DNA from 2 places in the Pseudomonas salicis genome. Region 2 is predicted to be linked to the other one. Evidence: predicted binding sites of a transcription regulator. Region 2 holds the regulator's gene; the other holds the start of a gene.

Region 1 (6,575 bases), on a different contig from region 2:
GTTCGTTGCGGGCGAACAGTTCCGGGACGTTTTCCGCTGTGGTCTGGTTCACCGAAAACAAGCGACCCGGAACGTAGACCATCTCGCGCAACGTGCCTGCCAATGGCATGTGAACGCGGTGATAGTCCTTCGGCGACAGGTAAATAGTGGCGAACTCGCCGCCCATGAACGGCGCGGACAAGCGTGCATCGCCACCCAGCAGCTCAAGTGCGCTGTAGCTGTGGCCCTTCGCCTGGAAAATCCGGCCGTGGTCGATAGGGCCCAACTGGCTCACCGCGCCATCGGCAGGGCATAGAATCCCGCCCGGTGTTTCGTCCAGCGGGCGTGCCCCCGGCTTGAGGGCTCGGGTAAAGAAGTCGTTGAAATGCGGGTACGCCGTGATGTCTTCCACCAGGGCCTGGGACATGTCGACGTTATAGCGGCGTGCGAACCACTGAGTGAAGGCGTTCTTGAACCAGCGCACGCGGCACTCGGCAACGCAGCCCGCCAGACGTGACAGCAGATGGTGGGGAAGCAAGTATTGGAAAAGGATAAACAGACGCTGTTTCATCAAGGTTCCTAAAGCGTTCAAAAGGGCTTTTCAAAGGTCGAGACAGGGAATGCCGGGTGAGCAATTACTTCTCAATGGGCGTATCCGGGTGATTGCCCCATTCGCCCCACGAACCGGCGTAACCCTTGATTCGCGGGTAACCCAGCGCCTTGGCGACCAGGTAGGTGAAGCCTGAGCGATGGTGTGTCTGGCAATGGGTGATGACTTCCTTGTCCGGGGTGATGCCCAGGCTCTCCAGAATCTGCGGCATGTCCTTGCGGATGCGCAGACTGCGGGCCTGATCCATGCCTGCCGTCCATTCGAAGTTCACAGCGCCTGGAATATGGCCGCCGCGTGCTGCCACGACCTTTTCGCCTGAATATTCGGTAGGACCACGTGCGTCCCAGATGGCGAGGTCGTCAGCGCCCAGTCGGCTTTGCAGGTATTCGCGGGTGGCGGTGGGTTCGTCGTGAATCGTCACTGGCACCGGGCCGCCAGCAGGGGCGGGCACTTCTGTAGACAGCGGCAAACCTTCCGCCTGCCAGGACAACAGGCCGCCGTCCAGATAGTGGTATTTCGAATGGCCGATGACGTCCAGCAGCCAGATAAAGCGCCCGGCCCAGCCGCCGCCCTCGTCGTCGTACACCACATAAACGGCATTCGGGTTGTGACCGAGTTCGCCAAACAGCGCTTCCAGCTGCGGCTGTGTCGGCAGCAGGCCTGGCGCGGGAGGTTGGCCGAGTTGGGTACGTTTCGGGTCGACGAAACGAGCGCCGGGGAGATGACCGGCTTCATAGCGGGCGGCGCTGGTCAGGTCGACCAGGATCAGTTCTGAAGCGCCGAGGCGTGCCTGCAGGTCTGCGGGCTCGATGACCAGCGGCAAGCTTGAGAAGGCAGACATGGGTGTCTCCAGATCATGAAAAGAGGCGAATTGTAGCTCAGCCGTCAGCCATTGCGATGGCTAAAGGTTGTCAGCGCTTTCTCTATGCATTGCCCGGTTTTTCCGAAGGCTTGCACCGTCACTTCCGAGAAAGGCCCACCCCCCTGATCGGCGACGATCACCATGATGACCCGGCCATTGCTGGCCAGTGATCGGATCAACAGGTTTTCACCCGAAAACAGATTGCGCAGTTGCGGGGGCAGCAAGGCCGAAAACTGGGCGTTGTTGCTGGCGTTCAGACGCAACTGTGTGGCTTGGGCCAACAGGCGTTGCAGGACCGTGCTGTCTTTATAAGGGATGAGCAGCGCGGCGGCGGATTTGTCCACGCCGGCGATTTGATGCACTCGCAGGGTGTCGGTTTTACGGTCGATCATCAGCAGCACGGCCCGTTGCATGCCCGAAGCGATCAGAGCGTCTCGCGCCGTGGTCGTCAGGTGCATGGCATTGGTGAAGGCGCTGGGTTCTTTCAGCAGCTCGCCGCAGTGCTTGCGCCAGACTTGCAGCGCTTCAGCGGACGGCGGTGGCGCAGGCAGCAAGCCTTTGTGCACCCGCCGAGTGTCCCAAGGCCACAACAAGGCTTCGGCCGGATGCCAAACGCCGGGCGCTGCGTGTTGACGAGCGCTGGCAGCGGCGTTCTGGTGCACCTGTTGTTGAAGGTCATCGAAGGGCTGTTGCAAATAAAGGCTGGTCAGCAATTGCCAGCGCAGATTGTGCGGCGAGTCCCACGCTTGTTGTGCCGATAGCGCCAGGCCATTGGCCAGAAGAATGGTGTTGGCGGGCTGATTGAACCAGCGGCGCAAAGGCAGATCGGCATCCAGCGCTTGCTGTTGTTTGAGCGGATCATCGCTCTCGTGGGCGATGCGCAACACCTTCACCAGACTGCGCTGTTCGCGCATTAGCAGGTGATAGCCCTGTGTGACCCAGATCGGCAGTTGCCAACGCTCCGCCAATGCCTGGCACAGTTGCACCAGGCGCACGCCGAACAAGGCTTTTTCCACAGTCTTGGCGCACTCTCCTTTGTGGATAACCCGCAATTCCCACTCTTCCAGCAACTTGGGATGGGCCAGTGCCATGGGCCACAGTGGCGCGAGGAACAGCAGGCTCCCCAAATGAATGTCTTGCCATAGACGCGCCAACTGATTCGCAAACAGCCCGTACGCCTGTTGTGTGGCGTGCTGGCTGATCAGTTGCAGTTGGCGCAGTGCGACCGGGATTTGTTGCAGTTCCACGCTCGGCAATCGCGCAAGCAAAGTGCCGGTGCGGGCAAGCCCCAGTCTATTCAGCGCCACTTCAAGGCTTTCGGCCGGTTCGGTCAGGCCGCCGCTGTGCACATTGGCTTCGCGCAGCACGCTGAGGACCAGTGCCGGGCTGTCCTGCATCAACTCAGCAATCTCGCGCAGCGATCTGCGGCTGTCGTTCAGCGCGGCATTGACCTTCGCATGCGCGACGGCGGGAACAGGCAGGGCGAGACTGTCTAGCTGCTTGACCCAGGCATCGAGTGTCTGCGGAACGAGGAGCGGGGAGGCTTTATCTGATTGCATTCACAAGGCCCGTACGGCTGGGAGGTTTTGATCGGCGTCGAATGATGGCATCATGCTGGCCTTCGTGCTGCTAGACCCGGGCCAGACGCCAGGCAGGATTTTCGCTTGATTTCACTATAGTCTGGCGCACTCATGCCGATAAGTAGAACAAGAGTTTTGAACGCTTCTCGCACAATGACCATGAACCCGACTCAGTAAGTATTCTTTATCTATGGCAAAAATTATCGGCATCATCGTCGTTTTCGCGAGCGTCCTCGGCGGCTACGTACTTTCCCATGGTCAAATTGCTGCGTTGATTCAGCCTTTCGAGGTGTTGATCATCGGTGGTGCCGCGTTCGGTGCATTTTTGCAGGCGAACCCGGGCTATATGACCATGCACGTGATCAAGAAGTCCGTGAAGATGTTCGGTTCACGCTTCACTCACGCCTTCTATCTGGAGGTGCTGGGGCTGATCTACGAGATCCTCAACAAGAGCCGCCGCGAAGGCATGATGGCCATCGAGGGCGATATCGAAGAGCCTGAAAACAGTCCGATCTTCGCCAAATACCCCAGCGTGCTCAAAGACACCAAGATGATCGCGTTCATCTGCGATTACCTGCGCATCATGTCGTCCGGCAACATGGCTCCCCACGAGCTGGAAGGCCTGTTCGACATGGAACTGCTGAGCATGAAGGAAGAGCTGGAGCATCCTTCTCACGCCGTCACCGGCGTGGCGGACGGTATGCCCGGTTTCGGTATCGTGGCGGCGGTACTTGGTATCGTGGTGACCATGGCGTCCCTGGGTTCTGGTGACAAGGCCGCGATCGGTATGCACGTCGGTGCGGCGCTCGTCGGTACGTTCTTCGGTATTCTCGCGGCATACGGCTTCTTCGGCCCACTGGCTCAGTGCCTGGCCCACGACGCCAAAGAAGAAATGAACGTGTTCGAGTCGATCAAGGCATCGCTGGTGGCGTCGGCCTCAGGCGTGCCGCCTTCACTGGCTGTCGAATTCGGTCGCAAGGTTCTCTATCCAGCGCACCGCCCCAGCTTCAGCGAGCTGGAACAAGCTGTTCGCGGTCGTTGATTCATGGAAAATAATCAGCCCATTATCGTCAAGCGCGTAAAGCGCTTCGGCGGCGGCCACCACGGCGGCGCCTGGAAAATTGCCTTCGCCGACTTCGCGACGGCGATGATGGCGTTCTTCCTCGTGCTGTGGCTGATGTCCTCGGCCACGCCCGAGCAGTTGATCGCCATTGCCGGTTACTTCAAAGACCCGGTCGGGTTTTCTGACAGTGGCTCGCCTTACGTGATCGACCTGGGCGGTTCGCCCGAGATGTCGCCCGACCAGACGCTCAACCCTGAAGTGAAATCCACCCCGGCGCCGGACAAGGTGCCTGTGGACGCCGACAAGGAAGACGCAGCGGCCGAGCAGGTCGAGCAAGAGCGGCTGGAGATGCTGTTGCAGGAGCTGCAGACCAAGGTCAACGAGAACCCGCAACTGGCGAAGTTCAAGGATCAGATCCTGTTTGAGATCACTCAGGACGGCCTGCGTATCCAGATCATGGACGCTGAAAACCGGCCTATGTTCGACATCGGCAGCGCGCGTCTGAAGCCGTATTTCGAAGACATTCTGCTGGCCATGGCCGACACCATCAAAGCGGTGCCGAACAAGATCAGCGTGAGTGGTCACACCGATGCGACGCCTTTCGTGGGCAACAACGGTTTCGGTAACTGGGAGCTGTCGGCCAACCGCGCCAACGCTGCTCGCCGTGCATTGACGGCGGGTGGCTATCCAGACCCGCAAGTCGCTCGTGTGGTGGGTTATGCGTCGTCGGCGCTTTATGACAAGGACAGCCCCACCAACCCGATCAACCGTCGTATCGATATCGTGGTCCTGACCAAAAAGGCCCAGCAGCGTATTGAGGGTGCACAAGGGACGGGGGACGCGCCTAAATCGGATGCTGCTCCCGCTCCAACCTCGCCGACGGCGCCGGGCGCCAAACCGGGGGCATCGACCGCCGCGCCTGCCGTCGATCCCCAGGCCTACGCCCAGCCCCATGAGATTCGGCAGAAGCTGAACCTCTTCGATCAGGGGCAACTGAAGATCGACGAGACCAAGAACTGATACCCGGTTCGAGCAAAAAAACGCCGCGATGATCGCGGCGTTTTTGTGTGCGGCAGGTTTTAGTAACTGCTATCCGGCAAACTCGCGATGATCGAGCGATAGCTGTTCATCCGCTGTTGCTGCACGCGGCCATCTTCCAAACCCTTGAGCAGCGCACACCCCGGTTCGCGATCATGTTTGCAATCGCGGAAGCGGCAGCGGCCCAGCAGGTCGTTGAATTCGATGAAGCCCGCTTCGACGTCGGCGCGGCTCACATGACCCAGGCCGAATTCACGAATGCCGGGGGAGTCGATCAGATCGCCGCCACGGGGGAAGTGGAACAGGCGGGCGGTGGTCGTGGTGTGAGTCCCTTGGCCGGAATACTCCGACAAAGGCCCGACCCGCGTGCCGACTTCCGGCAACAAGCTGTTGACCAGGGACGATTTGCCCACGCCCGACTGACCAACGAACACACTGATGTGGCTGTCGAGCAAGTCTTGCAACTGTTGCATGCCGTTGCCGTGATGAGCCGACACTTCCAGCACCGGGTAGCCCAATGTCCGATAGACCGCCAGCAGCGCATTCAGCGCCGGGGCATTCTCGTCGTTGATCAGGTCGAATTTGTTCAGCAGCAACAGCGGGCGAATCCCGGCGTGTTCCGCAGCCACCAGATACCGGTCGATCAAGTTGGCATGAGGTTCAGGCGCGGGGGCGAACACGATGACAATCATGTCGACGTTGGCGGCCACCGGCTTGAGCTGGCCCCGGGTGTCCGGGCGGCACAGCTCGGTGTTGCGCGGCAATTGGGCGACGATCACACCAATGCCCTGATTGCCTGCCCGCCAGACGACTCTATCGCCGGTTACCAGCGCTGGCAGGTTGGCCCGCAAATGGCAGCGGAACACCTGACCGCTCAGTTCGCCTTCCTGTGCCTCGACTTCCACCTGAACGCCGAAGTGAGCGATGACCAGCCCCGTCTGCTCGGGACCCAGGTCGCCGCCTTCCAGCGTTTCCAGTGCTTGGGATTCACGTTTGGCGGCACGGGCAGCGCGCTCGCCTTGAATCTTTTCGATGCGCCAGTTTTGGCGGCGGTTGAGTTGGCGTTTGGCCATGGGTGTTCTGAGATCCGGAATGCAAAAGCTGCTAATTGGGTAAAGCGCGGGGGAGTCTAGCACGCTCGGCTACGCTAAACTGCGCGCCTACGCTGAGGAGCCGACATATGCAGAACAAGCAGAATCTGATCTGGATCGACCTGGAAATGACCGGTCTGGACCCTGACAACGACGTCATCATCGAGATGGCGACCATCATCACCGACAGCGAGCTGAACACTCTGGCCGAAGGTCCGGTCATCGCCGTGCATCAAAGCGATGACCTGTTGAATGGCATGGACGAGTGGAACACCCGTCAGCACGGCGGTTCAGGCCTGACCCAGCGCGTGCGCGAAAGCACCATTTCCACTGCCGAGGCGGAAGCCATGAC
Region 2 (6,575 bases):
CGCGCATGATCGTCACGCCGGATGTCGAGCCGCTGGAAGAGGGCGGTGTGATTGCGATGGTCGGCCCGGCAGGCATGGGCAAGACCACGACGCTGGCCAAGCTGGCGGCGCGTTACGTGTTGAAGTACGGCGCACAAAACATCGCGCTGGTGAGCATGGACAGCTTCCGCATCGGGGCGCAGGAACAGCTCAAGACGCTGGGCCGCATTCTCAATGTGCCGGTGACCCACGTTGACCCCGGTCAATCGCTGGCTCAGGCGCTGGAGCCGTTGCTGCGCAAGCGTGTGGTGTTGATTGACACCGCCGGCTTGCAAGCCAGTGATCCGGCCCTACGCCTGCAACTGGAGAGTCTGGCCGGTCGCGGGATCAAGGCGCGCAATTACCTGGTGCTCGCCACCACCAGCCAGAAGCAGGTGCTGACGGCGGCGTACCACAGTTATAAGCGTTGCGGTTTGGCCGGGTGCATCCTGACCAAGCTCGACGAAACCGCCAGCCTCGGCGAAGTGCTGAGCCTGGCGGTGACACATGAATTGCCCGTGGCCTATCTCACCGATGGCCCGCGCATTCCGGATGATCTGCATCTGCCACGTCGGCATCAGTTGGTCAGCAGGGCTGTCAGCGTTCAGATGCAGGAGGAGCCTAGCGAGGAAGCGATGGCGGATATGTTTGCGGATCTTTATCACAGCCCCGGCAAGCGCGCGGGCTAGGTAAGGAAAATGACAGTGGAATATACCTGCATCGATGGTCTGCCAAGCATTGTTCACGCAGTGAACGTGCAGCCCGAAATGTGGCTTTGGTCTAAGCAAGACAAGGTAAAAAATTAACATGGGCAGCATGCATCCCGTACAGGTTATCGCGGTGACCGGTGGCAAAGGTGGCGTCGGCAAGACCAACGTGTCAGTGAACCTCTCGCTGGCCCTGGCCGAGTTGGGACGTCGCGTCATGTTGCTGGACGCCGATCTGGGTCTCGCCAACGTTGACGTATTGTTGGGGCTGACCCCTAAACGCACCTTGGCGGACGTCATCGAAGGACGCTGCGAGCTGCGCGATGTTCTGTTGCAGGGCCCGGGCGGTGTGCGCATCGTGCCTGCGGCGTCGGGCACCCAGACCATGGTTCACCTGAGCCCTGCGCAACACGCGGGTCTGATTCAGGCGTTCAGCGACATCGGCGACAACCTGGACGTACTGGTGATCGACACCGCTGCCGGGATCGGCGAATCGGTGGTCAGCTTCGTGCGCGCCGCGCAGGAAGTGCTGTTGGTGGTCTGCGATGAGCCGACCTCGATCACCGACGCCTACGCGCTGATCAAACTGCTGAACCGCGACTACGGCATGAACCGTTTCCGCGTGCTGGCCAACATGGCGCAGAGCCCGCAGGAAGGCCGCAACCTGTTCGCCAAGCTGACCAAGGTCACCGACCGTTTCCTCGACGTGGCCCTGCAATACGTCGGCGCCGTGCCGTACGACGAATGCGTGCGCAAGGCCGTGCAGAAACAGCGTGCGGTGTACGAAGCGTTTCCACGTTCCAAATGCGCGCTGGCGTTCAAGGCCATTGCGCAGAAGGTCGATACCTGGCCATTGCCGGCGAACCCGCGAGGCCACCTTGAATTTTTCGTTGAGCGCCTGGTTCATCAGACCAGTGCAGGGCCTGTGTCATGACTGCAAGTGGCTATCGCATGTACAGCAAATCGTCCAAAGATTCTCAGTATGAGCTGATCGAGCGCTATGCCCCTTTGGTCAAGCGCATCGCCTACCACTTGCTGGCGCGTCTGCCGGCCAGCGTGCAGGTCGAGGATCTGATCCAGGCCGGCATGATCGGCCTGCTCGAAGTGTCGACCAAATACGACTCCACCAAGGGTGCGAGTTTCGAGACATACGCCGGCATTCGTATTCGCGGCGCGATGCTCGATGAAGTGCGCAAGGGGGACTGGGCGCCACGCTCGGTCCACCGCAATACGCGCATGGTCAGTGACGCGATTCGTGCAATTGAAGCGAAAACCGGTCGCGACGCTAAAGATCATGAAGTTGCGGCCGAACTTCAATTGAGTCTCGACGATTACTACGGGATTCTGAACGATACCTTGGGCAGCCGCTTGTTCAGCTTCGACGACCTGTTGCAGGACGGCGAGCATGAAGGGTTGCACGAGGACGGCGCGAGCCAGTCGCTCGAACCGTCGCGGGATCTGGAAGATGAACGTTTCCAGAGCGCGCTGGCGGACGCCATCGCCAACTTGCCCGAGCGTGAGCGCCTGGTGCTGGCGTTGTACTACGACGAAGAGCTGAACCTCAAAGAGATCGGGGAGGTCTTGGGGGTCAGCGAATCCCGTGTCAGCCAGCTGCATAGCCAGTGCGCCGCACGTCTGCGGGGCCGGTTGGGAGAATGGCGCGCGCGTTGACGCATTGACGCGGGCCCGTCTTTTCACAAAGATGCCTGCGTTTTGGGTGGTAAGGCCGGCTGTGCAAGGCGTTGTGTGGGAAGCAAAAGGGACAAGGCAGGAGCCGCTGGGATCAGGTCTTCGGACTTTTTCCGTGGCGCTCATCACGTGTTTCTTCGAAAGGCCCCCTCGTTTTCGTGTGACCGGTGGAGCGATGTTGCCGGTATTGATTGAACGCGCGTCCAGGCACTGGGCGCGTTAAAGACTGCTTGGAGGTCGAATTGGACAAGAACATGAAAATCCTCATCGTTGATGACTTTTCAACGATGCGGCGGATCATAAAAAACCTGTTGCGTGACCTTGGGTTCACCAACACGGCCGAAGCAGATGACGGTACCACCGCATTGCCGATGCTGCAGAGCGGTGCTTTTGACTTTCTGGTGACCGACTGGAACATGCCTGGCATGTCCGGCATCGACCTGCTGCGTCAGGTGCGTGCCGACGAACGTCTGCGTCACCTGCCTGTGTTGATGGTGACCGCCGAAGCCAAGCGCGAGCAGATCATCGAAGCCGCTCAGGCGGGCGTGAACGGTTACGTGGTCAAGCCTTTCACGGCTCAGGTGCTCAAAGAAAAGATCGAGAAGATATTCGAGCGCGTCAATTCCTGATGTCCGCTGTGAGGGCGCTATGGATTCCAAAGATTCGACAATGGGTGACTTCGAGTCGACCCTGAAGAAACACGCACAAGAACTGGTCGCCAGCCTCGAAAAAGGCAAGTTCGGCGACGCCGTGCAACTTATCCATGAGCTTAATCAGACCCGGGACCGCGGCCTGTATCAGGAAGTGGGCAAGCTGACGCGCGAGCTGCACAGTGCAATCGTCAATTTCCAGATTGACCCGCACATGCCGCAAGCCGAGGAAGTGTCGCAGATCACGGATGCCACCGAGCGTCTGTCGTACGTTGTCCGCCTCACTGAAGGCGCGGCCAACCGCACGATGGACCTGGTGGAGCAGAGCACACCGCTGATGAACGGCCTGAGCGCCGACGCCAAGGCGTTGAGCGTCGATTGGGGCCGCTTCATGCGCCGCGAAATCGGTGCTGAAGAGTTTCGTGATCTGGCCCGCCGCGTCGAAGGTTTTCTGACCCGCAGCGAGAAGGAGACCCACGAGGTCGCCAGTCACCTGAACGACATTCTGCTGGCTCAGGACTATCAGGACCTGACCGGCCAGGTGATCAAGCGTGTGACCACGCTGGTGACCGAAGTCGAGAGCAATTTGCTCAAGTTGGTGCTGATGGCCAGTCAGGTCGATCGCTTCGCCGGGATCGAACACGACCAGGAAGAGTTCCGTAAGCAAAAAGAACAGGAAAAACTTCATTCCAAGGGTGAAGGTCCGCAGATTCATGCCGATAAACGTGAAGACGTCGTATCCGGTCAGGATGATGTAGACGATCTGCTATCCAGCCTCGGCTTCTGAAATCCAGAGCCAGGGTTCTATGTGAAAGTGGCTGTGGGCTTGCGCGCCAATGTCTCGACGAAGGCAATGCGCGCAGGCCATCGACGCAGCTCCTGGATCGGTTGACGGTTAATTTTAGGAGCACCCCCAATGAGCTTCGGCGCCGATGAAGAGATCCTTCAGGATTTTCTGGTAGAGGCCGGCGAGATTCTGGAGCAGTTGTCCGAACAGTTGGTCGAGCTGGAAAGCCGACCGGACGATGCGGACCTGCTCAATGCAATTTTTCGCGGTTTTCACACTGTAAAAGGGGGCGCAGGCTTCCTCCAGCTCAACGAGCTGGTCGAATGCTGCCACATCGCCGAAAACGTGTTCGACATCCTGCGCAAAGGTGAGCGCCGGGTCGACGCGGAACTCATGGATGTCGTGCTCGAAGCACTGGACACCGTCAACAGCATGTTCGGCCAGGTCCGTGAGCGTTCGGACGTGACCCCGGCCACGCCAGAGCTGCTCGCCGCGCTGTCGCGTCTGGCCGAGCCTGCGTCTGCCGACGAAATCGCCGCTGCCCCTGCGCCGGTAGTTGAAGAGGTGGCCGAAGCGCCTTCCGACGACATCACCGATCACGAATTCGAACAACTGCTGGACTCGCTGAATGCCGTGAAGGCGGAAGCGGCGAGCGCAGCCGTGTCTGCGCCACCGGCACCGGCACCCGCTGCGCCTGCAACGGAAGCCGCCAGCGACGAAATCACCGACGCCGAATTTGAATCCCTGCTGGATCAACTGCATGGCAAAGGCCAGTTCGCGGTCGATGCCGTGGCGCCTGCTGCTGCACCGGCTGCGTCTTCTGCGCCGGCTGCCGCGCCTGCCAGCGATGAAATCACCGACGACGAATTCGAAGCGTTGCTTGATCAACTGCACGGCAAAGGCTCGTTTTCCGCCGACACAGCGACAGCCGTTGCCCCTGCTCCAGTGGCGGCCGCGCCTGCCGCTGCCGAGTCCGGCGCCCCGGCGTCGGATGAAATCACCGATCACGAATTCGAAGCGCTGCTCGACCAACTGCATGGCAAGGGCACCTTCTCGGCGGATGTTGCCGCGAGCGCGCCCGTTGCCACGGCACCCGTGAAAAAAGCCGAACCGGCCAAGGCCGAGGCCCCCAAAGCCGAGCCAGCCAAACCGGCGGCCGCGCCTGCTCCGGCTGCGGCACCTGCGCCTGCAAAAGCGGCCGCTGCGCCAGCCCCTGCAGCGGCAGCACCGGCCCCGACAGCACCGGCCCGGGCACCTGCACCGGCAGCCGCCGACAAGGCCCCGACCGAAGCCGAAACCACCGTGCGCGTCGACACCGCGCGGCTGGACGAAATCATGAACATGGTCGGCGAGTTGGTGCTGGTGCGTAACCGTCTGGTGCGCCTGGGCCTCAACAGCGGCGATGAAGCCATGTCCAAGGCCGTGTCCAACCTGGACGTGGTCACCGCTGACCTGCAAACCGCCGTCATGAAGACCCGGATGCAGCCGATCAAGAAAGTCTTCGGTCGCTTCCCGCGACTGGTTCGCGATCTGGCCCGTCAGCTCAAGAAAGAAATCAACCTTGAACTGGTCGGTGAAGAAACCGACCTCGACAAGAACCTGGTCGAGGCCCTGGCCGACCCGCTGGTCCACTTGGTGCGCAACGCGGTTGACCACGGCATCGAATCGCCGGAAGAGCGCGAAGCATCGGGCAAAGCCCGTGGCGGTCGCGTAGTGCTCTCGGCGGAACAGGAAGGCGACCACATCCTGCTGTCGATTTCCGATGACGGCAAAGGTATGGACCCGGCGGTGCTGCGCGCCATCGCGGTCAAGCGTGGGGTGATGGACAAGGATGCGGCGGATCGCCTGAGCGACACCGACTGCTACAACCTGATCTTCGCGCCGGGCTTCTCGACCAAGACCGAGATTTCCGACGTGTCGGGCCGTGGCGTGGGCATGGACGTGGTGAAAACCAAGATCGCCCAGCTCAACGGCACCATCAACATCTACTCGACCAAGGGCCAAGGCTCGAAGATCGTCATCAAGGTCCCGTTGACCCTGGCGATCATGCCGACCCTGATGGTGATGCTGGGCAACCAGGCGTTCGCGTTCCCGCTGGTCAATGTCAACGAAATCTTCCACCTGGACCTCTCGACCACCAACGTCGTCGACGGTCAGGAAGTGGTGATCGTGCGTGACAAGGCGCTGCCGCTGTTCTACCTCAAGCGCTGGCTGGTCAGCTCGGCTGCGCACGAGGAGCAACGCGAAGGTCACGTGGTGATCCTTTCCGTCGGCACCCAACGCATCGGCTTCGTGGTCGATCAACTGGTGGGTCAGGAAGAAGTCGTGATCAAACCGCTGGGCAAGATGTTGCAAGGCACGCCAGGCATGTCCGGCGCCACCATCACCGGTGACGGCCGCATCGCGCTGATTCTCGATGTGCCGAGCATGCTCAAGCGGTACGCCGCGCGGCGTATTTGATGCCCGGTATGCAGTGAACCTTGTGGGTGCGAATTGATTCGCGAAAATCGGTCAGGCGACACTTCTGTAGCGTCTGTCCCGCCGCTTCGCGAATGAATCCGCTCCCACAGGTTCGTTATCCATCCTTGAAAGACGGGTGGATCAGAGGTTGATGAAACGGGATGGCCCCTGAGGGGACAGGCCCTACGGAGTGTTTATGGCAGTCAAGGTTCTGGTGGTAGACGATTCCGGTTTTTTCCGCCGGCGCGTCTCGGAAATTCTTTC

The links. The regulator FliA, encoded in region 2, starts transcription of late flagellar genes. The targets are predictions, from matches to a motif close to CTAAAGTTTNNNNNNNNNNNGCCGNTAA.
Region 1: a site for FliA is predicted at 3,125-3,152, ahead of motA (flagellar motor stator protein MotA). Genes of this name have one in related genera too.

What each region holds. Positions count from the first base shown of each region.
Region 1 is NZ_JBSKHU010000005.1:240,276-246,850, forward strand. Features, by position in the region: gene asd (archaetidylserine decarboxylase) at 1-550, opposite strand, end outside; gene ACWKWE_RS19560 (rhodanese-like domain-containing protein) at 615-1,430, opposite strand; gene ACWKWE_RS19565 (HDOD domain-containing protein) at 1,475-3,010, opposite strand; gene motA (flagellar motor stator protein MotA) at 3,222-4,073, shown strand; gene motB (flagellar motor protein MotB) at 4,077-5,114, shown strand; gene rsgA (small ribosomal subunit biogenesis GTPase RsgA) at 5,174-6,205, opposite strand; gene orn (oligoribonuclease) at 6,313-6,575, shown strand, end outside.
Region 2 is NZ_JBSKHU010000008.1:87,461-94,035, forward strand. Features, by position in the region: gene flhF (flagellar biosynthesis GTPase FlhF) at 1-707, shown strand, start outside; gene fleN (flagellar synthesis regulator FleN) at 826-1,659, shown strand; gene fliA (RNA polymerase sigma factor FliA) at 1,656-2,396, shown strand; gene ACWKWE_RS26160 (chemotaxis response regulator CheY) at 2,669-3,043, shown strand; gene ACWKWE_RS26165 (protein phosphatase CheZ) at 3,063-3,851, shown strand; gene ACWKWE_RS26170 (chemotaxis protein CheA) at 3,981-6,311, shown strand; gene ACWKWE_RS26175 (protein-glutamate methylesterase/protein-glutamine glutaminase) at 6,508-6,575, shown strand, end outside.